DNA from 2 places in the Arthrobacter sp. Hb9-2 genome. Region 2 is predicted to be linked to the other one. Evidence: riboswitches for the same ligand, from Rfam matches in the RefSeq annotation. Region 2 holds a riboswitch; the other holds the start of a gene.
What was found. Region 2 has a riboswitch for glycine ahead of gcvP (aminomethyl-transferring glycine dehydrogenase). Riboswitches for the same ligand answer to the same signal wherever they lie in the genome.

Region 1 (14,995 bases), on a different contig from region 2:
TCGCGGTCCTCCTGCGTCGCGTTTTCCATGCCCGGCGCAAAATGCAGCGCGTAATACAGCACCGCCGGGATGATCCCGGCAGCCCCGTTCGTGGGCGCGGTGACAACGCGCCCGCCGGAGGCGTTCTCCTCGTTCACGGCAAGGGCGATCAAGTTAACCCACTCCTGCCAATACTTCGGGTCGTGGAAGTCCTCATCCTGGCCTTCACCGTCAGGCCGGGAGCTTTCCTTCTGGAGCCGCTCATACCAGTCAGGGGCACGGCGGCGAACCTTCAGCCCGCCCGGCAGCACGCCTTCACGCTTCAGGGATGTGGCAACGCAGCCCTCCATAACGGAGTAGATATGCAGCAGGCCCGCCCGGATTTCCTCCACAGTGCGGCTCTCTTCCTCATTGACCCGCATCACCTCGCTGATGCCCAGCCCGGTCTCCCGGCAGTGCTCCAGCAGCTCGGCGGCGGTCCGGAACGGCAGCGGCAGCTCCTTCTTGGATTCCTCCAGCTCCTGCTGGGCCGCGTCCTCCTCCCCCTCACGCACAATGAACCCGCCGCCCACAGAGAAGAACGTGGCAGTGTGGAGGATCTCGTCCTCCGCATCAAAGACGGTGAACGTCATCCCGTTGGTGTGCCGCGGCAGGATGGTCAGCGGCCGCAACACCATGTCCTTCACCCCATACGGCAGCGGCACGGCACCGGCCAGCTGCAGCGTCCCGGTGTCGGCGATCGCGGCCAGGCGTTCCTCCACCTCGTCCGGCAGGATCAACTCCGGATGAAACCCCTCCAGCCCCAGCAGGATCGCCGTCATGGTCCCGTGACCGTGTCCCGTCGCCGCGAGCGACCCATACAGATCCACCCGAAGCGAGGCCACACGGTCCAGGGCACCGAAGGATTTCAGCTCCTCCGCGAACACAGCAGCAGCCCGCATCGGCCCCACGGTATGCGAACTCGAGGGGCCAATACCAATAGAGAAAAGGTCGAATACGCCAACGGCCATGGTGGGGTTCCTTACTTGACGTGTAGCGGGCGGATAGAGCGTCACCAAGGCGACGTGGGCACGAGGGGACGGCGGAGCCAGCCTCAGGACAGTGGTGCGACGCCCGGGTAGAGCGGGTGGGCTTTGGCGAGGGCCTCGACGCGGTGACGCAGCCCCGAAAGGTCCGCGTCGGCGTCGGCCGTCAAAGCTTCGGCGATGATGTCGGCAACCTCGCGGAAGGCAGCTTCGCCGAACCCACGCGTGGCGAGCGCCGGCGTGCCGATCCGGAGGCCGGAGGTGACCATCGGCGGGCGGGGGTCGAACGGGACTGCGTTGCGGTTAACCGTGATGTCGATGGCCGCGAGGCGGTCCTCGGCCTGTTGCCCGTTGAGCTCGCAGTTGCGCAGGTCAACGAGGACCAGGTGCACGTCGGTGCCGCCGGAGATCACGCTGATGCCCTTGGCGGTGACGTCGGGCTGGACCAGGCGCTCGGCCAGGATCCGGGCGCCGGCGAGGACGCGCTCCTGGCGCTCCTTGAACTCGGCCGAGGCCGCGATCTTGAACGCGACGGCCTTGCCCGCAATGACGTGCTCCAGCGGCCCGCCCTGCTGGCCGGGAAACACAGCCGAGTTGATCTTCTTGGCGATGTCGGCGTCGTTCGTCAGGATGATGCCTCCCCGCGGACCGGCGAGGGTCTTGTGCGTGGTGGACGTGGTGACGTGCGCGTGCGGCACCGGCGACGGGTGCAGCCCGGCGGCCACTAGCCCGGCGAAGTGCGCCATGTCCACCATGAGGTAGGCGCCCACGGAGTCGGCGATGCGGCGGAACTCGGCGAAGTCCAACTGGCGGGCGTAGGCAGACCAACCGGCCACGATCAGCGCGGGCTTGGTCTCCTCCGCCAGTCGCTCCACCTCGGCCATGTCCACGGTGTGGGTGTCCTCGCGGACGCCGTACGGCACCACGTTGTAGAGCTTGCCCGAGAAATTGATCTTCATGCCGTGGGTGAGGTGGCCGCCGTGTGCCAGGTTCAGGCCCATGATGGTGTCGCCCGGCTTGATCAGCGCGTGCATCACCGAAGCGTTCGCCTGCGCGCCGGAGTGCGGCTGAACGTTGGCGAACTCCGCGCCGAACAGTGCCTTGATGCGGTCAATGGCGAGCTGCTCCACAACGTCCACGTGCTCGCAGCCGCCGTAGTAGCGCTTGCCCGGGTAGCCCTCGGCGTACTTGTTAGTCAGCACCGAGCCCTGCGCCTGCATCACGGCAACGGCGGTGTGGTTCTCGGAGGCGATCATCTCCAGGCCGTCACGCTGGCGGGTGAGTTCGTCGTCGATTTTTGCGGCGATTTCGGGATCCAGCGCGGACAGGTCTGCGTCCAGGGACGGGGAGATGACCTGCTCGAAGGCTGCTGTTGTGGTCATGCCCGCGCCGCTCACAGCTCGCCGCCGTTGGCTGCCGCGTACTCTTCGGCGGACATCAGGGGGCCTTCTTCGGTGACGGCCACCTTGAACAGCCAGCCTGCGCCGTAGGGATCGTTGTTGATCAGGGCGGGATCGGAGACCACTTCGTCGTTGATCTCCACAACCTCGCCCGTGACCGGCGCGTAGAGGTCCGAGACGGACTTGGTGGATTCGACCTCGCCGCAGGTCTCCCCCGCGGTGACCGTGGAGCCGACCTCCGGCAGGTCCACGTACACGATGTCGCCCAGCGCCTCGGCGGCCACGGCCGAGATACCAATGTTGGTGGGGCCGGATCCGTCAGCAGCAACCCACTCGTGCTCGGCGGAGTACTTCAGTTCAGCAACAACTTTTGCCATGTGTATTTCCTTAGGTTCGTGTTTCAAACGTGAGAGAGCGTTAGGCCAAACCCGGCATCAAATGCGAGAGCGTTGGGACAAAACGCGCATTAAGTGAGAGAGCGTTACTTCTGGCGCTTGTAGAACGGGAGTTCCACTACTTCGAAGGGTTCTGGCTTGCCGCGAAGGTCGATGTCCAGGGCGGTGCCGGGTGCGGCGTGTTCGACGTCGACATAGGCCAGGGCGATCGGATAACCAAGGGTGGGACTCGGCTGGCCGGAGGTCACCTCGCCCACGACGTTGCCGTTTTTGAGGACCGGGTAGTGGCTGCGGCCGGCGCGGCGGCCCAGGCCCTTGAGGCCCACCAGCTTGCGGCCGGAGGTGGAGCCGGCGCCCAGTTCCTTGAGCTCGGCCAGCACAGCCCTGCCCACGAAGTCCGACTCCTTCTTGAGTGAAACCACGGGGCCCAGGCCTGCGGCGTACGGGTTGCCCTCGCGGGAAAGTTCGTTGCCGTAGAGCGGCATGCCGGCTTCGAGGCGGAGCGAGTCGCGGCAGGCCAGCCCGGCGGGGATGAGCCCGTGGCCCGCGCCAACTTCCAGCAGCGCGTCCCACAGGCCGGCTGCGTCCTCGTTCGGGATGTAGATTTCGAAGCCGTCCTCGCCGGTGTACCCGGTGCGGGCGAGCAACAGCTCCTGTACTGTGCCGTTGACGGTGATCCCTACCTCCACAGCGGCGTAGTACTTCAGCTCCGTCACCAGCGAGTGCTGTTCAGCAGGGACCAGCTGGAGCAGGATGGCCTCGGCGTTCGGCCCCTGCACTGCGATGAGGGAGGTTCCGGCGGAGACGTCATCCACAACGACGTCGAAGGCGGCAGCCCGCTCGGCCAGTGCTGCGGCAACTACCGCAGCGTTGCCGGCGTTGGGCACTACCAGGTACCTGGCAGTTCCATCCGCAGCCGCGGGAAGGCGGTACGTGATGAGGTCGTCGATGATGCCGCCGTCTTCCTGGCAGATCAGCGAGTACTTCGCTTTGCCTACGGCCACCGCGGACAGCTTGCCGGCCAGGGCGTAGTCCAGGAAAGCCCCGGCGTCGGGACCGGTAACCCAGACTTCGCCCATGTGGGAGAGGTCGAACAGGCCGGCGGCGTTACGCACCGCGTGGTGCTCGGCCAGCTCGGAGCTGTACTTCAGGGGCATCTGCCAGCCGCCGAAGTCGGTGAAGGAGGCGCCGGCGATCTTGTGCTGCTCGTACAGCGCTGTGTAGTTCTCAGGCGCGGTGTAGTTCTCAGTCATCGAAAAGTCCTTAGTTCTCAAATTCGGAAAGCGGCGGGCAGGAGCACACCAGGTTGCGGTCACCTGCCGCACCGTCGATGCGGCCCACCGGCGGGAAGTACTTGTCCTGCCGGAGCGAGGCCACCGGGAAGGCTGCCTGCTCACGCGGGTAGGAACGGTTCCATTCAGAGGTGACGACGGCGGCTGCCGTGTGGGGTGCGTTGCGCAGCGGTGACTTCTCCACCGGGAAGTCGCCGTTGGCCACCTGGTCGATTTCCTGGCGGATGGCGATCATGGCCTCGATGAAGCGGTCGATCTCCGCAAGGTCCTCGGACTCGGTGGGCTCCACCATCAGCGTGCCCGCCACCGGGAAGGACAGCGTGGGGGCGTGGAAGCCGAAGTCGATAAGGCGCTTGGCCACATCCTCAGCGGTGACGCCGGTCCTGGCCGTTAGGTCCCGCAGGTCAAGGATGCACTCGTGCGCCACCAGGCCGCTCTCCCCCGTGTAAAGAACCGGGAAGTGCTCGTCGAGCCGCGCGGCAATGTAGTTCGCTGCGAGCAGGGCGGACTTGGTGGCCTCGGTGAGCCCCTGCCCGCCCATCAGCTTCACGTACGCCCAGGAAATCGGCAGCACGCCGGCCGAACCGAAGCGCGAAGCAGAAATCGCAACCCCGTGCCCGTCTTCGTGGGCTGCTTTGTTGGCGTCGCCCGGCATAAACGGTGCGAGGTGCGCCTTGGCAGCGACAGGTCCGACGCCGGGTCCGCCGCCGCCGTGCGGGATGCAGAACGTCTTGTGCAGGTTCAGGTGCGACACGTCGCCACCGAACTTGCCCGGTTGGGCCAAACCAACGAGGGCGTTCAGGTTGGCACCGTCCACATACACCTGGCCACCGGCGGCGTGGATGGCATCGCACACCTCGCGCACGTCCGAGTCATACACCCCGTGCGTTGACGGGTAGGTGATCATGATCGCCGAGAGGGCGTCCTTGTGGGCCTCAATCTTAGCTGCGAGGTCGGTGTGGTCGATGGTGCCGTCGGCGGCGGTGGCCACCACAACCACCTTCATGCCCGCGAGGACGGCGGAAGCGGCGTTGGTGCCGTGCGCCGACGCCGGGATCAGGCACACGTTGCGCTGCTGGTCGCCGCGCGAGTGGTGGTAGCCGCGGATCGCCAGCAAGCCGGCGAGCTCGCCCTGGGAACCGGCGTTGGGCTGGATGGACACCTGGTCGTAGCCCGTGATCTCCGTGAGCTGCGCTTCGAGGTCCGCGATCAGTTCGCGCCAGCCTTCGGTCTGCGAGTCCGGGGCGAACGGGTGGATCGAGGCGAACTCGGGCCAGGAGATGGCTTCCATCTCGGCCGTGGCGTTCAGCTTCATGGTGCAGGAACCCAACGGGATCATGGTGCGGTCCAGCGCCAGGTCCCGGTCGGAGAGGCGGCGGATGTATCGCAGCAGCTGAGTCTCGGAACGGTGGGTGTTGAACACCGGGTGCTGCAGGTACGTGGAGGTGCGCAGCACCGACTTGGGCAACTCGAACCCGGCAGCTTCCGCAACGGGACCGGCGCCAAAGGCGACGGCAACCGAGGAGAGAACCTCCGGCGTCGTGGTTTCATCGACTGACACGCCAACTGTGTCCGCATCGATGAGGCGCAGGTTGATGCCGTGGGCTTCGGCGGCGGTGATCACCTTCGCTGCCTTGCCGGGCACGCGGACGGTGAGGGTGTCGAAGAACGTGTCGGACACCAGATCGCGTCCGGCGGTCTTCAGCGTGGTGGCCAGGGCGCGGGCGTTGTTGTGGACGGTTTCGGCAATCGCCTTCAGTCCGTCGGGGCCGTGATAGACGGCGTAGAAGGACGAGACGATAGCGAGCAGTGCCTGCGCGGTGCAGATGTTGGAGGTGGCCTTCTCGCGGCGGATGTGCTGCTCGCGGGTCTGCAGGGCCAGGCGGTAGGCGGGGACACCGGCGTCGTCCTTGGAAACACCCACGATCCGGCCGGGGAGGGTGCGCTCCATGCCCTGGCGGACAGCCATGTAGGCGGCGTGCGGTCCCCCAAAGAACAACGGCACGCCAAAGCGCTGGGTGGAGCCGACGGCGATGTCCGCGCCCTGCTCACCCGGCGGGGTGATGAGGGTGAGGGCCAGGAGGTCGGCGGCGACGGTGACCAGGGCGCCGCGGTCTTTGGCCTCGGCGATGACGGCGGACTGGTCCCACACACGGCCGGAGACGCCGGGCTGCTGGAGAACAACGCCGTTGATGTCGCCGTCGGGCAGGCCGGCCGTGAGGTCGGCGATCTCCACCTCGAAGCCGAGGGCTTCGGCGCGGCCCAGCACGATGGCGATGGTCTGCGGGAGCAGGTCGGCGTCCAGGACGGTCTTGCCGTCCTTGGCGCCTGCGTTCTGGCCTTTGGCCCTATTCGCGCGGCGCATCAGCAGCACGGCTTCAGCGACGGCGGTGGCTTCGTCCAGGAGGGAGGCGTTGGCTACCGGGAGCGCGGTGAGGTCCTGCACCATGGTCTGGAAGTTCAGCAGTGCTTCGAGCCGGCCCTGGGAGATTTCCGGCTGGTACGGGGTGTAGGCGGTGTACCAGGCGGGGGCTTCGAGGATGTTGCGGCGGATCACCGGCGGGGTCACGGTGTCGTAGTAGCCCTGGCCGATCATCTGCACGGCCGTCTTGTTTTTGCCGGCAAGCTTGCGGAGCTCGGCGAGGACCTGGACTTCGCTGAGGGCACTCTCGAGGGTGAGGGGCTTGTCCTGGCGGATGGAATCGGGGACCGCGCTGTCGACGAGGCCATCGACGCTGTCGTAGCCGACGGCCTTGAGCATGGTGTCGATGTCGGACTGGCGGCGCGCGCCGATATGGCGGTCTGCGAAGGTGGTTGGGGACGATTGAACCGTCATGAGAGGAACTCCATAATTCAGGTGGTGCCGAAACACCACGTTGATTCGGGTTCCTCCCCGCTCTGTATTGAACCTGAGAGTTTTGCGTTGCTTTGCTGTTCAGCAGAGCGCCACTTGCACCGTCGGTGAGCCCGGTTGCCCGGACTGCTTTCCAGAGTTGCCTTGCCGCGGCGGTACGTGGGCCTGAGAGATTCCTGGGGAGGATTTGCTCCTACGGCGCCTGCAGAACGTACCGGCAGGACTCTCCCGCCGCAGATCATCAGCACGTGCCACTGGTGGGTGACACGGCTCACACCATACCGGGTTGCGGGGCTGGATGCAAAACGGGGGGGCATTCTGGGGCGGAAGGAGGCTGACAAGTGGAAGGGACTACGGGATGATTAATAGCCCCTAAAGGCGGGATGAGCCATGATGACAAGCCACACTATTGCCGTCCACATCACGGTAGATGACCAGTCCCATCCCGCTGCTGTCTCCGAATTGCTCAGTGAGTTGTCGTCCCGCTTCAAAGAGGTCACACGTGCCGAATTCATGTTGGGCGGACAGCGCTGGGGCGGCGCCGAAACCCTGAATGTCCGCAAGGTGAAGACGGCCGCTGATGTGGTGGCCGTATCCGCGCGCGACAGGAGGCATCTGGCGGCCCAACTGGAAGTCGCACTGGCCCACCGCGAAGCCGGCTACGACGATGCTGAAGTGGCTGCACTGAGGGATATCGCCAACAGCCTGGCGCGCACGCTCGGGATCAGCGGAGTGGACCGGCTGTAAAAGCTGCTTAGAGCAGCTGCCGCTTCCTGGGGCCGGCTGTTGTGCCGATGCGGTACCCGGCCCAGAATGCCAGGACAAGCAAACCCGCGACGGCGATTGCCAGGCCTGCCTGCGTCCCTGGCGTAACGAACGCCAAGCCGCTTCCACTGAAGGGCTCGTTGCTCAGCGGCGCGTACGCGAACCAGCCAAAGCTGACATTCTGGCTGTTGCTCCACGCGACGAAGCACCCCACCAGCACCACGGCGAGGGCGGCTACCGGCAGCGCGGCTCCGAAGAAGCGGGCAGGTTTTGGCGTTTTCTGTGCGTCAGGTGTGTTGTTTTCCCCCATGCAGGCGAGTCTAGTGGTGCTGTTGATCGTTACCCCGCCGCCCGGGACAGGCGGCGGGGGCTGTGGCTAGGCTGGGCGGATGTTGACCATTGGCAGCACCGTCTTTGGCGTCAATGACGTCGCCCGCGCCACAGCTTTTTGGCACGCCGCCCTGGGCTACGTTCCCCGTGAGCCCGGGGATGAGACCTGGGTGATCCTCGTGCCGGCGTCGGGACCGGGAGCGCAGCTGGCACTCATGCTGAGCGAGACGCCCGTGCAGGACCACCCGCGCATCCACCTGGATTTGTATGCTGACCACCAATCAGCCGAGGTGGAGCGGCTGATCTCGCTCGGCGCCCGGAGCATCGACTGGGACCTGTATCCGGAGGACTCCGACTTTGTGGTGCTCGCCGACCCCGACGGGAACCGTTTCTGCGTCATCGACCAAGGCCCGCGGTAGCGCCGCCATCGATCGTTCCGCCGGTAGTTCAGATTCCGGCGCTGAAACCCACCCTGCGGGAACAAGTGCCCACACTATGCCGTTGGGATACCTACGAGCGGCATTCCCATGCGTCGGCAGCCAACAGAATGGAACCACATGGTCAGGGCTATCTGGAACGGAAAAGTCATCGCCGAATCCACGGACACCGTGGTGGTGGAGGGCAACCATTACTTCCCGCGCGATGCAGTGAATGCGGGCTACCTCCGGGACAGTGACCTTTATTCGGTCTGCCCCTGGAAGGGCAAAGCCAGCTACCACTCGCTGGAAGTGGACGGAAAGCTGAACGTGGACGCGGCCTGGTACTACCCGGAGCCGAAGGCACGCGCCAAGCAGATCGAGGACCGCATCGCGTTCTGGCGCGGCGTAACCATCGAGGCGTAGCAGCGGAAAGCAACGGGCGACGGCGGGACTTCCCGCCGCCGCCCGTTGCTTTTTGCCAGGGCCCACCATCGCGCCCTGTACAGCGCTCCGGCTAAGCGGCCAGCGGCATATCGAACAGTTGCTCGGCGAGCTGGATGAGGTGGCGGGGAGCGTCGGTCTCTTCGATGGGGTTTGTGTGGCCAAGGAACATGGCGGTTCCGTGGATGGTTTCTTCGAGATCGATGCCTGCTTCACGAATGAGGACTTCGGCGCGGACGTTCTCGGTGTACCTGATGCCCTCGCTATCCAGGTAGACGTGCCAGTCGGTGCCGGCGATGCGGCCTACCTCCCCTGCGGCTACCCGCTGAAGTGCTGTCAGGTCCAGCTCCACTGGCCTGATGTGGACCGGATGGACCAGGCGGGCAGGGACCACTAAGGCATTAACGGAAGTGTTCATGGTGGTGTCCTTGTAGCTGAAAAACGGAGGTTAGGCGCCGATGGCGGAATGGCGCGGGCAGCCGAGTGGGCTAGGAGTCCCGATTCGGCTGCCCGCTGGCCTGTTTAGCGCTGGTTTTTGCGCGGCTTTATGAAGTTGATTTCGCTGTTTTCACTTTTGGCTCTTTTGTCGGCTCTTTTTTCGAGGATCGACTTGCCGGCTTTTTTAGCGGCGCCGCTTTTCGGGGATTTTCCGGACATCGGAATCACGCCTTTCTATGCTTTGCGTTACCCGATACCATACCTACTTTTATTTTTTATGCCAGTCCTCGAAAAACCTGATCCAGCGGCGATCTGACCGCCCCAGCGCTCGGTGAGCCGTGTGACCAGCACGGTTAGCTCCTTTTCCGTTTCATGACAGAAGAGCTTTTGTTCGTCTTTTTCTGTCAACGTCGCAATCAAAGCCGGAAATACACTGAATTTGCGTCGTCGCTTTCTGCTGAAGCATAAAAATCACGACACCAAAGCAGCTTTACTACGTTTGGTCCTATCCTGGCGAGGTAGGTAGAACGGAGCCCCGGGACCATCATCGGCCAGAGTTCCGTGGGGTCAAAGATTTGCCGCTTCTTCCTCAGCCAGCCTGACCATGCGCAGCTCGTCCTCGACCGCGCGCGACGGCCAATAGTCTTTCGACAGCTCACTTGCCCGGATTCTGTCTGCCTCCGGGAAGAGCTTCGGGAGCAGTCCGGACGCCTGAAGCAGTGCGATCAGCACGATGGTCCTGGCATCGGGTGCCTTGGGAACGGGCTTGGCGCCGGGCGGGTTGGGGCCAGGCTCCCCGGACGCGGTTGCCCCGCCATCCGTGGTCCCCGCACCAGGTCCCCCGTCTACGGTTGGCGTGGTATCCGGCACCTCGAGGTTGGACGGCGCACTGAGCGCGGCCTGGATTTTTTTCAGCAGCGCCTCCTCCGGAGCGTGGTCCTTCTCCGGGTACCGCACGGCCCGGAAGCGGCCCAAGTGCTTTTCACCCACGTGTTCCACGATGCCGAGTGACACCAGCCCGTCGTAAACGCGCAGCACTTCAGCGCGGCTTTCCAGTACCGACACCCACCACTTGGGAGTGTGGGGCCGGGATTTGCTGCGGATGAGTTCAAGCTCGTGCTGGTAGTCCGTTACCGGGGCGGTGCCCGTGGCCCTGACGCGCTTCCCCTGCAGCTCGATTGCGCCGAGCAGGTCCAGCTCGGCCAGTATTGCCCCTGCCACCGTTGTCCTAAGCGCGAACAGCGGCACTTCAGGTTTGCCGTTCTGGTCATTTGTGGCCAAAAGCAGGAAAGCTTGGGGAAGGCTCAGGTCCACAGTTTTAGGTGTTTCAGCATCCATAGCATCATGGTGGACCAGTTGGGCAGCCACCACAATGAGGACTTATGCCCACGACGCCGGGCCTCCCGCCGTCGTGCCAATTATGGCCATACACGGCCCGTGTAAGGTCCCCAGCCCCGTTCTGTTGTAGAAGTCCAGGGTGACGCAGGGTGAGGAGCCGCCGTTTTCCCCCCGCGGAAGTTGGGTAGGCCCGGGCGCCTTTACCATCAGCGGGCATAAGCTGGTACCACCAGTTCCCTTCCAGCACCCGGGAGGTCATCGTGGACGCTGAAACCGCCGATGTGGTGGGCCATGATGTCACCACCATCACCTGCGTCTGCGGCAACACTGTCAGCCAGGATGGTTTGATTCAGGCGAACTCAGAGGGCATACCTGTTTATGCCGAATCCCCTGTCCCTGAAGGACTGGCGGCCTGGCCGGCGGACGAGGACCTCTACACCCTGTGCCCTCGATGCGGCCGCGTGTACCGCGACGCCGTTATCGAGGAGACAGGCACAGCGCCCGTCGCTTTCCGGGTGGACGTCACCACAGGCCCCGTCGCAGAGGCAATCCAAGTCCACTGGGACCTCAGCCCGTAAAGGCAGGCGACGAGACCCACAGCAAAGGGAAGCGGACGACGCCGGGACCTCCCGCCGTCGTCCGCTTCGGTTTGGTGCCTACTTGCTGAAGGGGACCTTTTCCCAGCTCAGGACGCCAGCGTCGGAGCTGTTGCCGGCCACCGTGAACCGGACGTAGTTGGTGGCGTTGGCGGAACCGTCCACGGTGATGCGCTGCAGGTCGTCCGCGGCGTGCTGGCCGTAAATATCCAGCCAGGGTGAGCCCTCGGCCAGGGGCTGGTTCTCGGCGAAGACGTGGCTGTCGCCGTTGATCAGGTAGACCGGGCGGTCGAAGCTGTTGGTCTCCTCGACGATGGCCTGCACGATCCCGCGGAACCCGGAGAGGATTTCCGGGTTGAGGGCGGCCGCGTTGAGCAGCGACGGATCGAACATGTCGGCCTGCGTCATCAGCACCACGGCGCGGTCGTTGCGGCGTTCCGCGTCCGCGAAGGTGTCACGGATCTGGTCCAGGACGGCCTCCGTCCGGTGCTCAACTTCGGCCAGCTGCTCGGGGGTGGCGGTAGTTTCACCCAACCCGCTCCACGGCTGCAGCGAGTTGTTGCTGCCCTGGATGTTCAGCACGGAGAAGGCCACCCGGTTCTGGTTGAAGCGGACGTTTTCGGGCAATCCGAGGGCCTCCTGGCTCTTCACTGGCATGGTGGCGCCAAGGGTCTTGCCGGGCTCGTTGAAGAAGACTTCCCGCAGCTTGTCCAGCCGCTCCAGCGGGTTGTACGCGCCGTTGTTGGTGCGGTGGCAGTCCACCCACTCGTTGTCGCCCGGGGTGAAGACCAGCGGGTGCTCGAAGGTGTCGAACTGGGTGCGGATGTTGGCGAAGTACTCGTCCGAGCAGACCGAGGAGCCGTTCTTGATGTCGCCCACGTGGGTGACGAACTTCAGTTCCTTGTCGGCGTTGATGTCCTGGATGCGGGCAGGGAACTTGGCGATTTCGGCGTCGCCGTAGGGGATGTCGCCAATAACGCCGAAGGTGAAGGCATCGCTGGTGCTGTCAGCGGCGGTGGCGGGCTGGGACGCAAGGAGGCCGAGCGCCAGGACGGCGGCCGCCGTCGTGGTTTTCATGGTCTTTGTAGGCATGGGATGCTCCTGTTTCTGCTGGGAAGGGTTTAGGACGCGCGGGCGGTGAGGAACTGCTGCAGGCCGGCGAGATCGTCGGTGTTGATGTGGTCCACACCGGAGTCGAAGAGCTCGTTCCACACAGCTTCGCGTGCGGCGCCGGGCATGTCCGGGGTAGCCCAGAAGCGGACGCGGTAGCCGTTGGCGTGGGCCTGGACAACGTAGGCGTGCAGTTTGGCGCGCTGGGCCTCGGGCATCGGACCGACACCTTGCCAGGTGAACAGTTTGGTCCAGTTGTCGCTGACCAGCGGCATCAGTTCGGCGGGCTTGCCGGAGGTGAGGTCGGCGGAGCGGCCGTCGTAGAAGCTGAACCGCTTCTCCTGCGCCTGCATTGTGGCGAGCGGACGGTTGCCGCTGATGACGGCAGTGACCGGGCCGGTCTTGGTGGTGCCGTTGGTGTAGCGGCTCATAATGTCGCGGTGTTCGGCCAGTTCCTGCTCGATGGCGGCGTACGTGGCTTCGCCATCGCTCTTGATGTCGATCAGGAGCTGCAGGCTGCCGTCCCACTTCGGGTAGACGCTGTGGCCCTGCTGGCTGCGGACCAGGTCCTGCAGCGGGTCGAGGTAGAGGCTTTCGAGGGTGACTCCGGGCTGGACATCCTCCAGGTCGTGGGCCACCAGCAGCTCGCCGTCCACCAGCCAGACGTCCGCTTCGACGCTGGTGAAGCCGTGCTCCAGTGCGTCGAACAGGGGGCGGTCATGCTCATAGTCGTTGTGCGCATGCGCCTGGGCCAGCGGCTGGCCGACGACGACAGGCGCCGGCTGGGTTGCCTCAGCTTGGGCGGGGGCTGCGGCCGTCCCTGCCAGGGAGGCAAGGACGGCGACGGCGGCAAGGGTGCTTTTCACGAACACGGAGTACTCCTGGTACCTCGGGGACATCTGCCCGGCTGTGGGGTGTGCCGGGCAGAAAGGGGTGCGTGAAAAGAGTGCTTGCCGCGGGAGAACGGTTCGGGGCCAGCGGGTTGCTGGAGGGTGAACCCGGCGTGACAGTGCGCGCCGCACGCAGGTCATAAAGAACGACGGCGGGAGGCATCCCGCCGTCGTCCGCTTTCTGTTTTGAGTCGTTGATTGCTCAGCCGGTCCCGGCATCTCCAGTCCGTCGGCCCGCTCTCCTAGACCTCGCCTCGCCAGCCACCGGTTTCGCTGCCGCGTGATTCGATGAAGTCCTTGAACTTCCGCATGTCGGCCTTCACCTGCATCTCGTCGATCTTCAGTGCCGCACCTGCTTTCTCAGCGACGGTTTCGGGTGCCCATTCGAAATGGACTTTGACCTTCGTGTGATTGGCATCCAGCGGCGTGAACCTGATGATGCCCGCATGGGACTTGCCGTCGGTGCTGCGCCAGGCGATCCGGTCGTCAGGCTCCTGGTCGACGATTTCGGTATCGAATTCCCGCTGAACACCGCCCACCTTGGTAACCCAATGGTTGGTGGTGTCGGTCAGTTGGGTTACGGATTCCACACCGGACATGAACTGCGGAAAGGATTCGAACTGGGTCCACTGGTTGTACGCGGTCCGCACAGGGACTGCGACTTCCACAGTCTCTTCAATGTGTTCCATTTGCTTCCTCCTCATGACGGGCGGCAGCAAGGGCGGATTGGCAGCCTTTGCCTTCCTGCCAGTCCGGCAGCCGCCATATTTGCACGATAATTCCGGCGGCTACCAGTGTCCAGACCTTCGGAACTCCCAGGACGCCGCCGTACGCGGCGGCAGGGTGCCGGGGCCAGCCCGCGATGATCGGCTCACCAGCGCGGGATCACGTCAACGCGATGGCGTTCGCGGGTGAGCCCGTTCCGCCAGTGATGTTCAACGGTTTGATGCTGAGGAAGGCGTCCCAATTGCCGGTGCTTCGCATGTGCCGGGTGAGGGGGCCGAGCCGCCATAGTTCGCCAAGGGGCATACCGAGTTTGGCGAGGAGTTGCTGGTGCATCATTCCATGGTCGTTCGGTGCCGAGTTCCGGTAGGGGCTGCCCGGGACGGCTGGCAGGCATTCGAGGGCGAAATTGTCAGCAGCAAGGAGGGACAGTTGGTGGTCCCATGCCCAGGCGACGAAGTCTTCGGACTGGGCAATGCCAGTGGCCCGGCGACTGTCCCGCGTCTGTTGTTTTCCGTCCGGCGACAGGGCCAGGAACCATTCGCACCAACCGGTGTGGAGCATCAAAATGTCCCCCGCCAGGAGGCTGACTGACTGCTTCTTGAGTGCGGCCTCGATCAGGTCGAGGCCCAGGGGCTCACCACCGGCATGGTCGATGGGGTGGCCCTGGCCATTGCGGTATCCCTCAATATCCACCACCACTCCCCTGCCGACGATGGGAGTGTCCGCCCATTCCTGGATGCCGAGATCCGGCGTACCTTCCCGGATGCGGTCATCGGGGGTGTTGTTGTAGAAGCCGACGTCGTCGGCCCTTCGATGCCGCAGTCCGTCGATCTGGGTCGATCCCTGCAGGTAGTAACCGTCAAGGTAATCGTCCCGGTGGGCGGGGTGGGAGGAGTAGATGGTGTGCCGGGGAGCGCCGCGCTTGAGGGACATTCCGGGGTCGAAGGCATCCCCCGGATAGTCCAGACCAAACGCGGTGCCGGTTCGAATGCAGTTC
Region 2 (14,995 bases):
TCAACGCGTTCGCGGCTGGGGCTGGCCACCTGGATCAGCGTGGCATCACCAACGGACAGCTTGCCGTCGGCCAGGAGTTCCTCGAACGCCTTCAGCCGGTGCCGGATGCCTTTGGTGTAGTCGAGGCGGTCCACGCCGAGCAGGATGGTTTTCGGGTTGCCGAGGTCCTGGCGGATCTGGCGCGCGCGCTCAATGATCTCGGGCTTTTGGGCCAGCTCCATGATTTGCTGGACGTCGATGGAAATGGGGAACGCCTGGGCGCGGGCGATGTGGGTAATTTCCCCGTCCTGGCCCTTAACGTGTACCTGCTGCTGCTTGACGCTGGCGCCCAGAAAGCGCCGGGCGGAGCGCATGAAGTTTCCGGCGTCGCTGGGCCGCTGGAAGCCCACCAGGTCCGCGCCGAGGAGGCCGTCGATGATGGCCTGGCGCCAGGGCAGCTGGGCGAAGATCTCCGGCGGGGGGAACGGGATGTGGTTGAAGAAGCCGATCCGGAGGTCCGGCCGCGCCTCCCGAAGCATCCGTGGCACCAGCTGCAGCTGGTAGTCCTGGATCCACACAGTGGCGCCATCGTCAGCATGGCGTACGACGGCGTCGGCGAACCTTCTGTTGACCGTGCGGTAGGCATCCCACCACGTCCGGTGGAATTCCGGCGGGGCGATGACGTCATGGTAGAGCGGCCACAGTGTGGCGTTGGAGAAACCCTCGTAGTAGAGCTCTACGTCGTCAGCGCTCAGCTGGACCGGAACCAGGTCCATGCCGCCGTGGCTGAACGGTTCCACCGTCTCATCCGGGGCGCCGTGCCAGCCCACCCACGCGCCGTCGGTCTTGGTCATCATCGGCGCCAGTGCCGTCACCAGGCCGCCGGGGGACCGGCGCCACCCGGAGCCGTCGTCGCCGCTTTCGCCCGGGGCGCAGCGGTCAACGGGCAGCCTGTTCGAGACCACCATGAAGTCATACTTTGTTTTCCCGCTGCGGCCGGAGCCGGCGGCGCCGGACCCGGCTGCGGTGGCAGGTTTTTCCTGGACGGGTGTTTGCATTGCGGCCCCCTGGGGTTGCTTGTGCCTCTCAGCCCACCCTAACGGGACGGAATCTTCCATGCTATTCGTCCGTTGGTCAATCCGGCAGAATACTTGAAAAGGCAAGCTCTCAGCTTTCTCCCCTAAAATAATGGGGTTGCCACGAATTGGTCCCCCTCGTCAATCGACCCAAGGAACACATGAGCCCCGCAAACGAAGTACGTAAGTCCAAAGCTGAGCGAACCGCGGAGGCCCGCGAGAAAGCGCGGCTGATCCGTGAAGCCCAGCTGAAAAAGGACAAGCGCAACAAGCTGCTGATCGGGTGGGGAATTGTGGTGGCCGTTGTGGCCATCCTGGCGGTGATCGCGCTGGTGGTGACGACGGGCATCCGGCAGAACACGCCCATCGCAGACCAGGGTCCGGTGCCTGCCAGCGCCAACGTCAACGGTGGCGTGACCCTCCTGGCCAACACCGAAGTCAAGAAGACAGACCCGGCGACGGTGAACATGGCCAACCTGCCGGCCAAGCCGGATGCACAGCCCAGCCCGGTGGTGGCACCTGGCGCCGAGGCCGAGGCCGGCCAGCCCGTGAAGGTGATTGCCTACATCGACTTCATCTGCCCGGTCTGCCTGCGGTTCGAAAACACCTACAACGAAGCCCTCACCACGCTCCGTAATGAAGGCAAGATCAGCATGGAGTACCGTCCGCTGGGCTTCCTGGACCGCCAGTCCAGCACCAACTACTCCTCACGCGCCGCCAACGCTGCCGCCTGCGTAGCCGACAAGGCACCGGAAAAGTACGCCGAATATGTGGACGTTCTTTTTGCCAACCAGCCTGCCGAAGGCGGAGCCGGACTCTCTGACGACAAGCTGAAGTCCCTTGCCAGTGACATCGGTGCGGACATCAACAGCTGCGTGGACGACAAGACCTTCCGCCCTTACGTGAAGTACTCCACCGAGCTGGCAGCGAACACGGGTATCACCGGTACGCCTACCGTCTTCATTGACGGCAAGCAGTGGGACGGCGCAACCGACTTGAACGCTGAGATCCAGGCGGCCATCGACGCCAAGGCCTAACGGTCTCCGCCGAACATGAGGGGCCCGCCTCCGGAACGCTTCCGGAGGCGGGCTTTTCCCGTTGCCCGCTTCTTCCGTGCCGGAACTGAGGCGGCGTTTTTACCACCGGGAAGACTTGGGCTAACCTTATCTAGCGCCGTTCAGGCGCTGGCCCGCAAGGGCACGCCTCCTTAGCTCAGTTGGCCAGAGCACCGCTCTTGTAAAGCGGGGGTCGTCGGTTCGAATCCGACAGGGGGCTCAGAGCGGCTGTCCATCCTGAGGGACGTGTCACGCCTGCGTCGGCGGGATGTTGTGGTTCAGGCGCAGGAGATTCTGCGGATCATAGCGGTCCTTGAGTGCCACGAGGCGCTGGTACTTATCCTGGCCGTAGGCACTCCGCGCGGCGTCCGCCTCCTTGATGCCCAGCTCCGCCCCCAGGAAGTTGACGTATTCCCCCTGCTCAGCGAACGGCCGCATCAGGGCGTAGGCCTTGCGGGCGAAGGCGGTCAGCCGCTCGTCCTCGGCGGCCTCACGCCAGAACCCGTAAACGTTCAGCCAGTAACGCGCCGACCGGTTCGGAAACGCTGTTGCCTCCTCCGGGACCCGCCCGAACGCGCCCTCCAAGTGGTGGATGTCGATACCGGTTCCCTGCCACGCCAGCTCGGAGGCGAAACCCACCACGACGTCGGCCACCTCCTCGTCCAGCCGCGAAAACGAAACGTTCTTCCAGTAGCCGCGTGAGCCCTTGGGGAACACCGCGTCCATGGCGCTCTGCCAGTCCAGCCACGACGTGGGCCCCACTTCCTCCTCGTCAGGCGGGGCATCGGCCCGGAGCTGGTCAACGAGGTTGAGGCCGGCCTGGTGGTCGTCGCCGGCCCAGGCGAATCCACAAATCATCCAGGGCTCGTCGCCCATGCCGAAATCGGGCGGAAAGACCAGGAAGGAGATGATCGGGTTCATCTCATCGGGCAGGTCCCGGGTCCAGGCATCGAAGGCCAGCAGGGCGTGCTTCCAGTGCTGTTGCCGGTAGAAGAGGTTGCCGCCCAAGGGTGCCGCCGGCAGAGGATGGGCGCGGAAAGTGAAAGAGGATACGACGCCGAAGTTTCCGCCACCGCCGCGCAGCCCCCAGAACAGTTCCGCGTTCTCGTCCGCGCTGGCGTGCAGGTGTTCGCCTGCGGCGGTGACGATGTCCGCGGCTTCGAGGTTGTCCAGGCTCAGGCCTCCTGTCCGGGTCAGCCAGCCCACCCCGCCGCCAAGGGTGAGTCCTGCCACCCCTGTTCCACTGATGACCCCCAGCGGAACAGCCAGCCCCTGTGCGGCCGTTGCCCGGTCCACATCAGCCAGGGTAGCTCCCGGCTCAACGGTGACGAGCCGTCGTTCAGAGTCCACCTGGACAGCTCGGAGTGATCCCAAGTCCAGCACCAGGCCGCCGTCAACAGTTCCGTGGCCGGCAATGTTGTGCCCTCCGCCGCGGACCGCCAGCGCCAGCCCGCTGCGCCGCGCAGTATCCAGAACAACGTCAATGTCCGAGACTGCCCCAGCCTCTGCGATGGCTCGTGGGCGGAGATCGACCATGCCGTTCCATACGGCCCGGGCTTCCTCGTACAGCGGATCCTGTGGCTCGATTAAGGGTCCCTGCAGCCGCACTCGCAACTCATGCAGTGACTGCTGGACGTCACGTTCCGGATCGTGGTGATGAACTGTGGCCATCGCTGATGCTTCCGGGTCAAAGGGCGAAAACTACTCACAGGGGATCCCGATGCCCGGAGTTTAGGAGCAGTTCCCCGGGCCGGTCAATAGCCTCTTCTTTCGGCCGCGGCCGTCCCGAATCCAAGGCCGCATCCGCTTTCAACGGGAGAACAGGATTAATGTCCGCGAGACAGGGACGAAACCCGGCCACAACATTGGCTGCGTACGGTCGGGGGCATGACAGCTAACTTTCCAGCCCGTATCCAGGCCTGGTTCGCGGATACCTTTTACTGCGACACTCCCGGCCAAGCTGCAGATGCCATGGCAGATGCGACGCGGTGGGGCTGGCTTCCGGCTCTCAGCGGCGTGGCTGTCGGAGCAGACCAAGCGCGGGAAAAGCACCTGATATCTGCGGCGGAACCGGGCAGTATGTCTGGTTGAGCACACTTTTGCGCTCGTGAGGGCATAATGACCTAAACTGCTTCACTGAGGTGCCTGAAATGGCGCTGTGCAGCAACGAAAGTGAACATGCAATGGCTACCGATTACGATGCTCCACGCAAGCAAGAAGAAGAGTCTCCCGCCGACTCCCTGGAGGCCCTGCAAGCCTCCCGTGGCGGCAACGCGCAGACGGCAGTGATCGACCTCGATGAAAATGACACGGCCGAGGGTATCGACCTGCCCGGCGCCGACCTTTCCAACGAGGAACTGACAGTCATCGTTGTTCCGGAGCAGTCAGATGAGTTCACCTGCTCCTCCTGCTTCCTGGTCCGCCACCGGTCCCAGGTGGCCCGCGAAAAGAACGGCATGAAGTACTGCCGCGATTGCGAAGGCTGAAATTCCGTACGAAGAACAGCGCCGGACACTCCATTGGGCGTCCGGCGCTGTTTCGTCTTTCCGGCACCGTTATCCGGCATAACGGCCGGGTCCAGAAACGGCACCGGAACGGTTAAGGACGGCGGCAAAAAGGCCCCGGATTTACTGCCGCGTGATGCGGATCCTGGCTTCCTCACGGTTGCGCGCCGAAGCGGCCACAACCCTCGTTTCGGCAGTCCTGCGCTCCTACGCTTGAGCTATCCAACCGCTCCACCAAACATGGATGGCACCACAATGAAAAAGCTCCTCATCTGGCTCACGGCGCTCTTAATGGCTGTCGGGCTGGGAATTCTGGTTCCGGGGCCCGCCTCGGCAACCACATCGTATTGCGGTCTCCAATGGGGTTCGAAGGCGAAAGCCGTTGAAACCATGAGCGCCGCCGCCGTCACCAACATCCGGACCGGGCAGCACTACTGCTTCGACCGGATGGTGATTGACCTTAAAGGTGATGTTGCCGGCTACAAAGCTCGCTACGTCCACACCGTGACACAGGACGGTTCCGGAAATCCGGTTCCTCTCCGGGGGCAGGCGTTCCTCCAGGTCACGGTGACCGCCCCGTCCTACGACGACAACGGCAATGCCACGTACAGCCCGGCCAACCAGGCCGAACTGTCCAACGTCAACGGCTACCAGACCTTCCGTCAACTCGCCTGGGCGGGCAGCTTTGAAGGTTACACAACCATCGGTCTGGGCGTCCGCGCCCGGCTGCCCTACCGTGTGTTCACGCTCGATGGCCCGGGATCCGGCTCACGGCTGATTGTGGACGTGGCGCACTTCTGGTGACACCACCCAAAAGGTGCCGCATCCCCAACGATCGGGGGTGCGGCACCTTTTGTGTGCGCTGCTGTTAGGGGCTACTCCGGGACAACCAGGGCCGGAGTATCCCGCTTAAGGGTTTCGCCGCGGAAGAAGCCTGGATGCAGCCGGGCCATGATGAGCATGAACACCGCACCCAGGGCCAGGATGCCTACCCCAAGGACAAAGACCAGCCCCACGCCGAAGACCTCAGAGCCGCTGCCGAACTCAGGCGCCCAGCTGTCCACGGCCGTCTGTAAGAACACTACGAACAGGCCCACCCCGCCCAGCACCGGGCACAGGAGCCGCAGGACGAAGTTGCGGGCGCTGGTGAAGACGCTGTGCCGGAAGTACCAGGCGCAAGCCAGGGCCGTCAGGCCGTAGTAGAAGCAGATCATCAGGCCCAGGGCCAGGATGGTGTCATTGAGGACGTTTTCGCTGACCACGTGCATCACGGCGTAGAATCCCGCCGACGTAACGCCCGCCGCGACGGTGGCGAAGCCCGGTGTTGCAAACTTCGTGCTGATCCGGCTGAACGGCTTTGGCAGGGCACCGTAGTGGCCCATGGCCAGCAGGCTGCGCGAGGGCGACATAAACGTGGACTGCAGGGAGGCAGCGGAACTTGAGAGCACTGCAAGGGACATCAGGATGGCGAACGGGCCCATGATGGGCGAGGCCAGGGCTGTGAAGATGTTCTCGTGGATTTCCGTGTTGTTCAGGCCGTTGCCGGTGTCTCCGACGCCGGCGAACATCATGGTGGCGATGCTGACCAGCAGGTAGATGGCCAGGACGATGACGGCGGTGAGGGTGCCGGCCAGGCCGGAGGTCTTCTTGCCGTTAGCCGTTTCCTCGTTCACGGTGAGGCAGACGTCCCAGCCCCAGTACACGAAGATGGAGAGCGAGATGCCGGCAGCGATCTGGCCGAAGGTTTCAATCTTGGTGACATCGAACCACTCCCAGCTGAAGGGGATGGCCGTTTCGGAGCTGGACCAGTTGGCGAACGCCATGGTCACGAACAGGCCAAGGACCAGCAGCTGGAACCCCACAAGGCCGTACTGCACCAGCTTGGTGGTGTGCATCCCGCGGTAGCTGACCCAGACCGCCAGGGCCACGAACACAAAGCAGGTCAGCACGTTCAAGGCTTTGTTGGCCGCCAGGTCGGCCAGCCCGGGCTGGCCGGTGAGCTGCGAGAGGAACAGGTAGAAGAAGTCGACGGCGACTCCGGCCAGGTTGGACAGGACGATGATGTTGGCGGCAAGGAGCCCCCAACCGCCCATCCAGCCCACCCAGGGGCCAAAAGCCTTGGTCACCCAGGTGAAGGTGGTGCCACTGTCCGGGGAGTCGGCGTTGAGCTCCCGGTAGGCCAGCGATACCAGGATCATGGGGATGAACCCGATGAGGAAGATGACGGGCAGCTGGAGCCCGGCCTCGTTGACGGTGGGGCCCAGCGCACTGGTGAGCGTGTAGGCGGGGGCGATGGTGGAAATGCCGAGAACGACGACGGCGAGGAGTCCCAGCTGCCCGCCCTTCAGGCCCTTCGGGGTGATCCCGTGGGCAGTACCGGGAGCATGCCCGCCTGCGGCGGTTGTCCCGGTGCGGATGGTTTCTGTCATGACACCACTTTCTGGGAGGCAGCAGGCTGCTGCTGGGTGATGCAGTGGATACCCCCGCCGCGGGCGAACAGCTCGCGTGCGTCAATGGCGACGATACGCCGTCCGGGGTAGGCCTCGGCCAGGATCTGCAGGGCCTTGTCGTCCTGGGGGTCGTTGAAGCTGCAGGCGATCACTCCGCCGTTGACCACCACGTGGTTGATGTAGCTGTAGTCCACGAAGCCTTCCTCATCCCGGAGTGTTTCGGGGGCGGGGACTTCGATGATGTTCCACGTCCGGCCGGCCGCGTCCGTGGTGCCGCGCAGGAAGTCGATGACTTCCCGGCATACCTCGAAGTCCGGATGTTCGGGATTCCTCTGGGAATGGACCAGCAGAGTGCCGGGCGAGGGGATGGCCGCCACGATGTCCACGTGGCCGCGGGTGCCGAAGCGCTCGGAATCCCGGGTCAGGCCGCGGGGCAGCCACACCACATGGGTGGCGCCGATGGTGCGGGCCAGTTCCAGCTCGACGTCGGCCCGGCTGAGGCCGGGATTGCGTCCGGGATCCAGCTGTACTGTTTCCGTCACCAGGACCGTTCCCTGGCCATCGACCTGGATGCCGCCGCCCTCGTTGACCAGCGCCGACACGATGTGGTGTGCCCCGGAGCGGCCAGCCACCTCGCCGGCGACCAGGGCATCTTTGTCCCACTGCGCCCAGTCCTGTGCGCCCCAGCCGTTGAACACCCAGTCCACGGCGCCAAGGTTTCCCGCGCCGTCCAGGACAAAAGTGGGGCCGATGTCGCGCATCCACGCATCATTCAGCGGGGCTGCAAGTACCTCAACCTCAGGGTGGAGATAGGCGGCGGCCGTTTCGACGTCATCGGGATCCACCACCATGGTGACGGGCTGGAATTCGACGGCGGCGTTCGCCACTGCAGCCCAGGTGGACCTGGCTGCGTGGGCAGCCTCAGTGGACTCGCCAAGGGTGTAGCCGCCGGCGGGAAACGCCATCCAGAGCCGCTCCTGGGGCGCTGTTTCGGCGGGCATTTGCCACTGTCCGGCCTGCGCCGGGACAGCCGCGTCCTGCTGTGCCGCGGGGGCGGTCACGAGCACACCTCCGCGAACCCGCGCTCGCCGCCGATGGATTCATTCGGGCGGACGGGCTCGGTGAGGCGGCCGTAGGTGTCCGGACGGCGTGTTGCCAGGAAGGGGAACAGGGTCAGCCAGTCCTTCCTCTGGTCCAGGTCCAGGTCGGCCACGAGGACGGCGGACGCGTCACGGGGTGCCTGGGCGAGGATCCGGCCGTAGGGGTCGGAGATGAAGGATGAACCGTAGAAGTTCAGGGTGCCTTCACTGCCCCAGCGGTTGGGTGCGATCATAAACAGCCCGTTGGCGATGCCGTTTCCTACGATCACCTGCTGCCAGAGCGGCTGGGTGTCAAAATCGGGGTGGTCCGGTTCGGAGCCGATGGCCGTGGGGTAGACCAGGATTTCAGCACCGCCCAGCGAGTACAGCCGGGCCACCTCAGGAAACCATTCGTCCCAGCAGGTGGGCATGCCCAGCCGGGCGCCTTCGAGTTCGGCAGGGGCGTGCACTTCGTAGGCGTCAGCCGCTGCCGGGCCCTTCCGGAAGAACTTGTCCTCGTAGTACCCGGCGGTGACGGGGATGTGGAGCTTGTGGGTCCGCGCCAGGAGTTCGCCCTCCGGCGAGACCAGGATGGCCGTGTTCAGGCCCAGCCCGTCGTCCTGTCCGTCCGGGTCTTCTGCCCGCTGGTACAGGGACGCGTGGACCGATACCCCGTGACGGCGGGCAGCGTCTGCGGCGAAGCGGAAGGTGGGCCCCGTCAGCAGGTCTTCGGCGATGTCCGAGGGCCGGGTACGGTGTGTCCCCTCTGCCGGATCGTTGTGCGGCCGCGTGTCCGCCGGATAGCGCGACAGCGTGAGCTCCGGGAGGAAAACCACAGAGGCTCCCAGTGCAGCGGCCCGGCTGATGCCCTCGTTGAGTTCGGCCTCGACAGCGGCGCTGTCAGCTTGCCACCGGTGCTGGACCACGCCAACGCGCAGGGCCTTCCGGCTGGACGGCGATGTCCGTGCCAGGGAAGCGGGTGCGTCGAGGCAGGAAATTTCAATCATGTTTGCTACTCCAGTGAGACGACGGTCACTAAATGAATGACGTTCATTTAGTATGCGGTCCCATCGCCCCGGATGCAAGGGGAGATATGAATCGCGTTCGTTTATGTCGGGAAAAAGGAATTAGTAAGCTCACTGAGAAATTTCCCGGAGGTACCGTCCTCTGCCCGGTGCCGGGCTGGTAGCGTCGGGATTACTGGACCAATCGAGGAGGACGCATGAAAGCTTCACCGACACTGACCAACAACCTGCAGGCTGTGCTGACGGACCTGATCGAGCTGCACCTCCAGGGCAAGCAGGCCCACTGGAACATCGTGGGAACCAACTTCCGCGACCTGCACCTGCAGCTGGACGAGATCATCGACGCCGCCCGCCAGTTTGCCGACGATACCGCCGAGCGGATGCGCGCGCTGCATGCCCTCCCGGATGGACGCAGCTCCACCGTGGCGGAGTCCACCAGTCTCGCTCCGTTTCCTGCGGGCCTGATTAGCACCAAGGATGCCATCGAGCGGATTGTCGCAGCCCTGGAAGCTGCCGTAGGCACCATGCGGAAGGTCCATGATGAAGTAGACGAGGAAGACCCTACGTCGGCTGACCTGCTCCACGAGTTCATCGCCAAGTTCGAGCAGTTCGCCTGGATGGTGAACGCCGAAACCATGAAGCCGACGGCGAGCGTCACGGCACCTGACGCTTAGCCAGCGGGGCACCACGCACGGCCTTCAGCGCCCGGCCCGGACACGAAGTCCGGAGCCGGGCGCTGTTTATGCCTGCCCGCGCGAGCCCGTTATGCAGCCTGCGCCCCTACTGTGCCTTGGGCACCTTCCGGAGCACGACGGCGGCCAGGACTGCCGCCGTCGCCATCAGCACCAGCCCGATCGCCGCGGTGACGTGCACGCCGGAGTCGAAAGCGGAGCCGGCGGCATGGCGGACGGCGTCCGCCAAGGGTGCCGGCAACCCGGCTGCAAGTTCCATGGCGCCGGCCAGGGTTTCGCTGGCATGCGCACTGCCCTGGCCGGCGGCTTCAACCGCTCCGGGAGGAAGCTGCAGGTTCTGCTGGTAGGAGGCGGTCAGGATGGAGCCCAGGACGGCAGTTCCCAGCAGTGCGCCCACCTCATAGCCTGTCTCCGAGATCGCCGAGGCTGCCCCCGATTTTTCCGCCGGGACGCTGCCAAGGATGAGGTCATTGGAGATGGTTTCGGCCGTTCCCACGCCCAGGGCCAGGACCAGCAGGGCAGCGAGCAGCAGTGCCGGCCCGTCGGCATGGCTGCCGAACGTCACCATGCTGTAGCCTGCGGCGCTCATGGCCAGGCCGGTGCCCACTACGAAACCCGGCCGGACCTTCCGCACTACCGGCACCACCGCAAGGCCCGCCACGACGGTTGCCACCAGCGCCGGAATCATTGCCATTCCCGCAGCGGAAGGGGACATGCCCTCAAGGAGCTGTAGGTGCTGGGCCAGGAAGAGGATGAAGCCGTTGAAGGAGAACAGGGCCAGGACGTTTGCCGTGATGGCCATGCTGAACACCCGGTTACGGAACAAGGACATGTCCAGCAGCGGGCTCTTGAGCCGCTGTTGCCGCCGGACAAAAGTGGCACCCATTGCCAGGCCGAAGGCCAGGCTGCCCAGGGCCAGCGGTCCGGCACCTTCGGTGGCGAATTCCTTGATGCCGTAGACCACCGGAACCATGGTGAGCAGCGAGAGCAGGATGCTCGGCGCATCCACCCGCCCAGGTGTTGGGTCCTTGGACTCGGGGATGAATGCGGGTCCGAAGGCCAGCAGGGGCAGCATGATGGGCACGGCCACCAGGAGTATCGCTCCCCACCAGAACTGCTCAACGAGCCACCCGCCAAATATTGGGCCCAGGGCGGCGCCGCCGGAAAACCCTGCAGCCCAGATGGCAATGGCCAGCCGCCGGCGGTTGGGATCGACGAAAATGTTGCGGATCAGGGAAAGTGTGGAGGGCATCAGCATGGCGCCGAAGAAACCCAGGGCCGCGCGTCCGGCAATCAGCCAGCCGGCGCTGGGAGCGAAGGCCGTTACTGCTGATACGGCTGCAAAGCCGATGCTGCCGATGATCAGGAGCCGCCGGCGTCCAATCCGGTCGCCCAGGCTCCCCATGGCCACGAGCAATCCAGCCAGCACCAGCGGATAGGCATCCACAATCCACAGCAGCTCCACTCCCGAGGTTTCCAGCGTGCGCGCAATTGCCGGCAGCGCAAACGTCAGGGCGGTATTGTCCACTGCCACGAGGAGGACAGGGAACATCAGCAGCCCGAGCGCAAGCCAGTCGCGCCACGTGCCCCTTGTGGGATCCGGGGCCGTCGGGGCAGTGCGGGTGAGTGCTTGCTGGGAGGCGGTGGACGGTGTCATGGAATAACTATACCGTCCAGACGGTATAGTTAAGAAAACCAATACCCGCGATGCATGATGGGAGGCATGCCCCGAAAACCCGTAGCGCGAGATGCAGTCCTCGATGCCTTTGAAGAACTCCTGATCGACGTGGGGGAGAGGGCCGCCACGCTGGATGCGGTGGCAAAGCGGGCCGGCGTCTCCAAGGGCGGCCTGCTGTACCACTTCCCCAACAAGGAAGCGCTGATCACTGCCACCCTGGAGCGGTTGGACCGCTTGGCAGGAGATGACCTCGCAGCCATGGCCGCCGCGCCCGAGGGGGCCGCGGCCTACTTCATCCGGTCCTCCCTCTGGTCCGATACCCCCATGGACCGTTCTTTTGTCGCCGTGACGCGACTCGCCGAGGTGGCCCACGAGGATGCCCGCCGCCGCTTCGCAGTCATCCAGCAGCAATGGCTGGACCTGATCGGCAAGGACGTGGGCGCTGCGATGGCAAAGGCCGTCCTGTATATGGGGGACGGGTTGTACTTCAACGCCATGTGGGAAAGCGGGCCGTCCGGAAACGCCGGCGACAGGCAGGCCGAGGTCGACGAACTCCTGGCCGCCGTCGAGAGGCTCAGGGGCTAGCCGGTATTTGCTCCTGAGCCCGCGGCATAGGAGAATTACTGCATGTGTGGGCCGTCGCCGGCCACCAGGAAAACCCAAATGAATAGCCTTTGATCTGCGGCGGGAGAGTTCTGCCAGAAGGTACAAGCAGGCGCCGTAGGAGCAATACCTCCCCAGGAATCTCACAGGCCCATGTACCGCCGCGGCGAGGCAACTCTGGAAAGTAGCAGGCCGTCCGCCTGGCATCCGGTTCCCCGGATACCTGGACTGCTGTGCTCACCGACGGTGCAAGCGGGGCCAGCGGATGCAGGCAACGCGGAAACTCTCAGGTCCAATACAGAGCGGGGAGGAACCCGAATCGATGCGGCGTACCCTGATGCCGCCTTAGCTATGGAGTTCCCCGTGACTGTATCTCCGGCCCCCGCCTCTCCGGCTATTGCCGCCCCGGCTGCTGCCACCTTCGTTGACCGGCACATCGGCGCCCGCCGGGAGGCCGACGTCGACACCATGCTCAAGGCCGTGGGCTACAACACCGTGGACGCGCTGGTGGATACCGCGGTCCCCAAGGACATCCGCCAGGACTCCGCGCTGGAACTGAAGGGCGCACTGAGCGAGGTGGAGGCGCTCGCCGAACTGCGCACTCTGGCAGCCAAGAACAAGACCGCCGTGCAGATGATCGGCCAGGGCTACTACGACACCGTCACGCCGCCGGTGATCCGCCGCAACATCCTCGAAGGCCCGGCCTGGTACACCGCGTACACGCCCTATCAGCCCGAGATTTCCCAGGGCCGGCTCGAAGCGCTGCTGAACTTCCAGACCATGGTCCAGGACCTGGTGGGACTGCCCATCGCCAACGCCTCCCTGCTGGATGAAGCCACCGCCGTGGCGGAGGCCGTGCTGATGATGCGCCGCGCGAACAAAAACAAAGAGGTGCGGGACGGCAAGACTGTGCTGGACGCCGACTGCCTGCCGCAGACCATCGCCATCGTGAAGGGCCGCGCCGAGGCACTCGGCTTCGAGGTTGAGGTGGCGGACCTCTCCACGGGATTGCCCGACGGCCCCATCAACGGCGTGGTCCTGCAGCAGCCCGGGGCTTCCGGCCGGGTGTTTGACCACAGCGCCGTGATCGCCGACGCCAAGCAGCGCGGCGCCCTCGTGACCGTCGCGGCCGACCTGCTCGCGCTGACCCTCATCACGCCCCCCGGTGAGCAGGGCGCGGACATCGCCGTCGGCTCGGCACAGCGCTTCGGTGTCCCGCTCTTCTACGGCGGCCCGCACGCCGCCTACATGGCAGTCCAGAAAGGCCTTGAACGCTCCATGCCCGGACGGCTGGTGGGCGTCTCGAAGGACTCCGCGGGAACTCCTGCCTACCGCCTGGCCCTGCAGACCCGCGAGCAGCACATCCGCCGCGAGAAGGCCACCTCGAACATCTGCACCGCGCAGGCCCTTCTGGCCATCGTGGCCTCAATGTACGCCGTCTATCACGGACCCCAGGGGCTGAAGGCGATTGCGCAGTCCGCCCACGCCCACGCCAGGACCCTTGCCGCTTCGCTCAAGGCCGCCGGCCTGGAGGTAGTGCACACCAGCTTCTTCGACACCGTCACGGTCTCCGTTCCCGGCAAGGCGGCGGGCATCATCGCCGCAGCAGAGGCCAGGGGAATCAACCTGCGCAGCATCGACGCGCACACGGTGGGCTTCTCCACCGATGAAACGACAACCGCGGACATTGTCGACGGCGTCCTGGCCGCCTTTGGTGCCGGGCTGGCTGAGGTGGTGGATGGGTTCGGCCTGGATGCCGCCGTCGAACGCTCCTCCGACTTCCTGCAGCACCCCGTGTTCAACACCTACCGTTCGGAGACCCAGCTCCTCCGTTACATCCGCAAGCTCAGCGACCGGGACCTGGCGCTGGACCGCACCATGATCCCGTTGGGCTCCTGCACCATGAAGCTGAACGCCACAGCCGAGATGGAAGCCATCTCCTGGCCCGAGTTCGCCTCCATCCACCCGTTCGCCCCGGACTCGCAGACCGAAGGCTGGCGCGAACTGATCGCGGACCTCGAAGCGCAGCTCACGGAGATCACCGGCTACGACCAGGTGTCCATCCAGCCCAACGCCGGTTCCCAGGGCGAGCTCGCCGGCCTGCTGGCAATCCGCGGCTACCACCACTCGCGCGGCGACCAGCAGCGCAACGTCTGCCTGATCCCGGCGTCGGCGCACGGCACCAACGCCGCTTCCGCTGTCCTCGCGGGCATGAAGGTGGTTGTGGTGGCCACCGCCGCCGACGGTACCATCGACCACGCCGACCTGTACGCCAAGATCGAGGCCAACAAGGACGCCCTGTCCTGCATCATGATCACCTACCCGTCAACGCACGGCGTGTATGACGCCGACGTGCGCGAAGTCTGCGACGCCATCCACGCTGCCGGCGGCCAGGTCTACATTGACGGCGCAAACCTCAACGCCCTCGTCGGTTTGGCGCAGCCGGGCAAGTTCGGTGGCGACGTGTCGCACCTGAACCTGCACAAGACGTTCTGCATCCCGCACGGCGGCGGCGGACCCGGCGTCGGACCTGTCGCTGCGAAGGCGCACCTGGCGCCCTTTATGCCCGGCAACGCGGCCACCTGGACCGAAGGCAACGACGTCCCCATCTCCGCCTCCAAGTACGGTTCCGCCGGCGTGCTCCCCATCTCCTGGGCGTACGTGAAGCTGATGGGCGGACATGGTTTGACCGAGGCCACCAAGTCCGCCTTGCTCGCCGCCAACTACGTCGCTGCCCGCCTGAACGACTTCTTCCCGGTCCTGTACACCGGTGAAGGCGGCCTGGTGGCCCACGAGTGCATCCTGGACCTGCGTGAGCTCACGGCCAAGACCGGCGTCACAGCTGAGGATGTGG

Region 1: linked by a shared signal. The riboswitch ahead of gcvP (aminomethyl-transferring glycine dehydrogenase) and the one ahead of gcvP (aminomethyl-transferring glycine dehydrogenase) in region 2 are both predicted to bind glycine.

What each region holds. Positions count from the first base shown of each region.
Region 1 covers NZ_JBNHGJ010000004.1:142,341-157,335, reverse strand. Annotated here, with positions in the region: partial or broken gene AC5RV1_RS04645 (L-serine ammonia-lyase) at 1-989, opposite strand, end outside; gene glyA (serine hydroxymethyltransferase) at 1,073-2,386, opposite strand; gene gcvH (glycine cleavage system protein GcvH) at 2,398-2,781, opposite strand; gene gcvT (glycine cleavage system aminomethyltransferase GcvT) at 2,886-4,052, opposite strand; gene gcvP (aminomethyl-transferring glycine dehydrogenase) at 4,063-6,927, opposite strand; glycine riboswitch at 6,980-7,087, opposite strand; glycine riboswitch at 7,089-7,186, opposite strand; gene AC5RV1_RS04620 (hypothetical protein) at 7,336-7,692, shown strand; gene AC5RV1_RS04615 (hypothetical protein) at 7,700-8,020, opposite strand; gene AC5RV1_RS04610 (VOC family protein) at 8,100-8,459, shown strand; gene AC5RV1_RS04605 (DUF427 domain-containing protein) at 8,598-8,882, shown strand; gene AC5RV1_RS04600 (hypothetical protein) at 8,974-9,318, opposite strand; gene AC5RV1_RS04595 (hypothetical protein) at 9,423-9,566, opposite strand; gene AC5RV1_RS04590 (GOLPH3/VPS74 family protein) at 9,906-10,676, opposite strand; gene AC5RV1_RS04585 (hypothetical protein) at 10,937-11,254, shown strand; gene AC5RV1_RS04580 (hypothetical protein) at 11,333-12,364, opposite strand; gene AC5RV1_RS04575 (phosphatidylinositol-specific phospholipase C/glycerophosphodiester phosphodiesterase family protein) at 12,394-13,254, opposite strand; gene AC5RV1_RS04570 (SRPBCC family protein) at 13,515-13,961, opposite strand; gene AC5RV1_RS04565 (cyclase family protein) at 14,158-14,995, opposite strand, start outside.
Region 2 covers NZ_JBNHGJ010000047.1:2,436-17,430, reverse strand. Annotated here, with positions in the region: gene AC5RV1_RS19500 (alpha,alpha-trehalose-phosphate synthase (UDP-forming)) at 1-1,037, opposite strand, end outside; gene AC5RV1_RS19495 (DsbA family protein) at 1,217-2,092, shown strand; tRNA gene AC5RV1_RS19490 (tRNA-Thr) at 2,257-2,330, shown strand; gene AC5RV1_RS19485 (FAD-binding oxidoreductase) at 2,360-3,781, opposite strand; gene AC5RV1_RS19480 (DUF4193 domain-containing protein) at 4,294-4,596, shown strand; gene AC5RV1_RS19475 (AMIN-like domain-containing (lipo)protein) at 4,870-5,418, shown strand; gene AC5RV1_RS19470 (APC family permease) at 5,490-7,043, opposite strand; gene AC5RV1_RS19465 (agmatine deiminase family protein) at 7,040-8,065, opposite strand; gene AC5RV1_RS19460 (nitrilase-related carbon-nitrogen hydrolase) at 8,122-9,150, opposite strand; gene AC5RV1_RS19455 (Dps family protein) at 9,366-9,842, shown strand; gene AC5RV1_RS19450 (MFS transporter) at 9,949-11,517, opposite strand; gene AC5RV1_RS19445 (TetR/AcrR family transcriptional regulator) at 11,584-12,123, shown strand; glycine riboswitch at 12,214-12,312, shown strand; gene gcvP (aminomethyl-transferring glycine dehydrogenase) at 12,493-14,995, shown strand, end outside.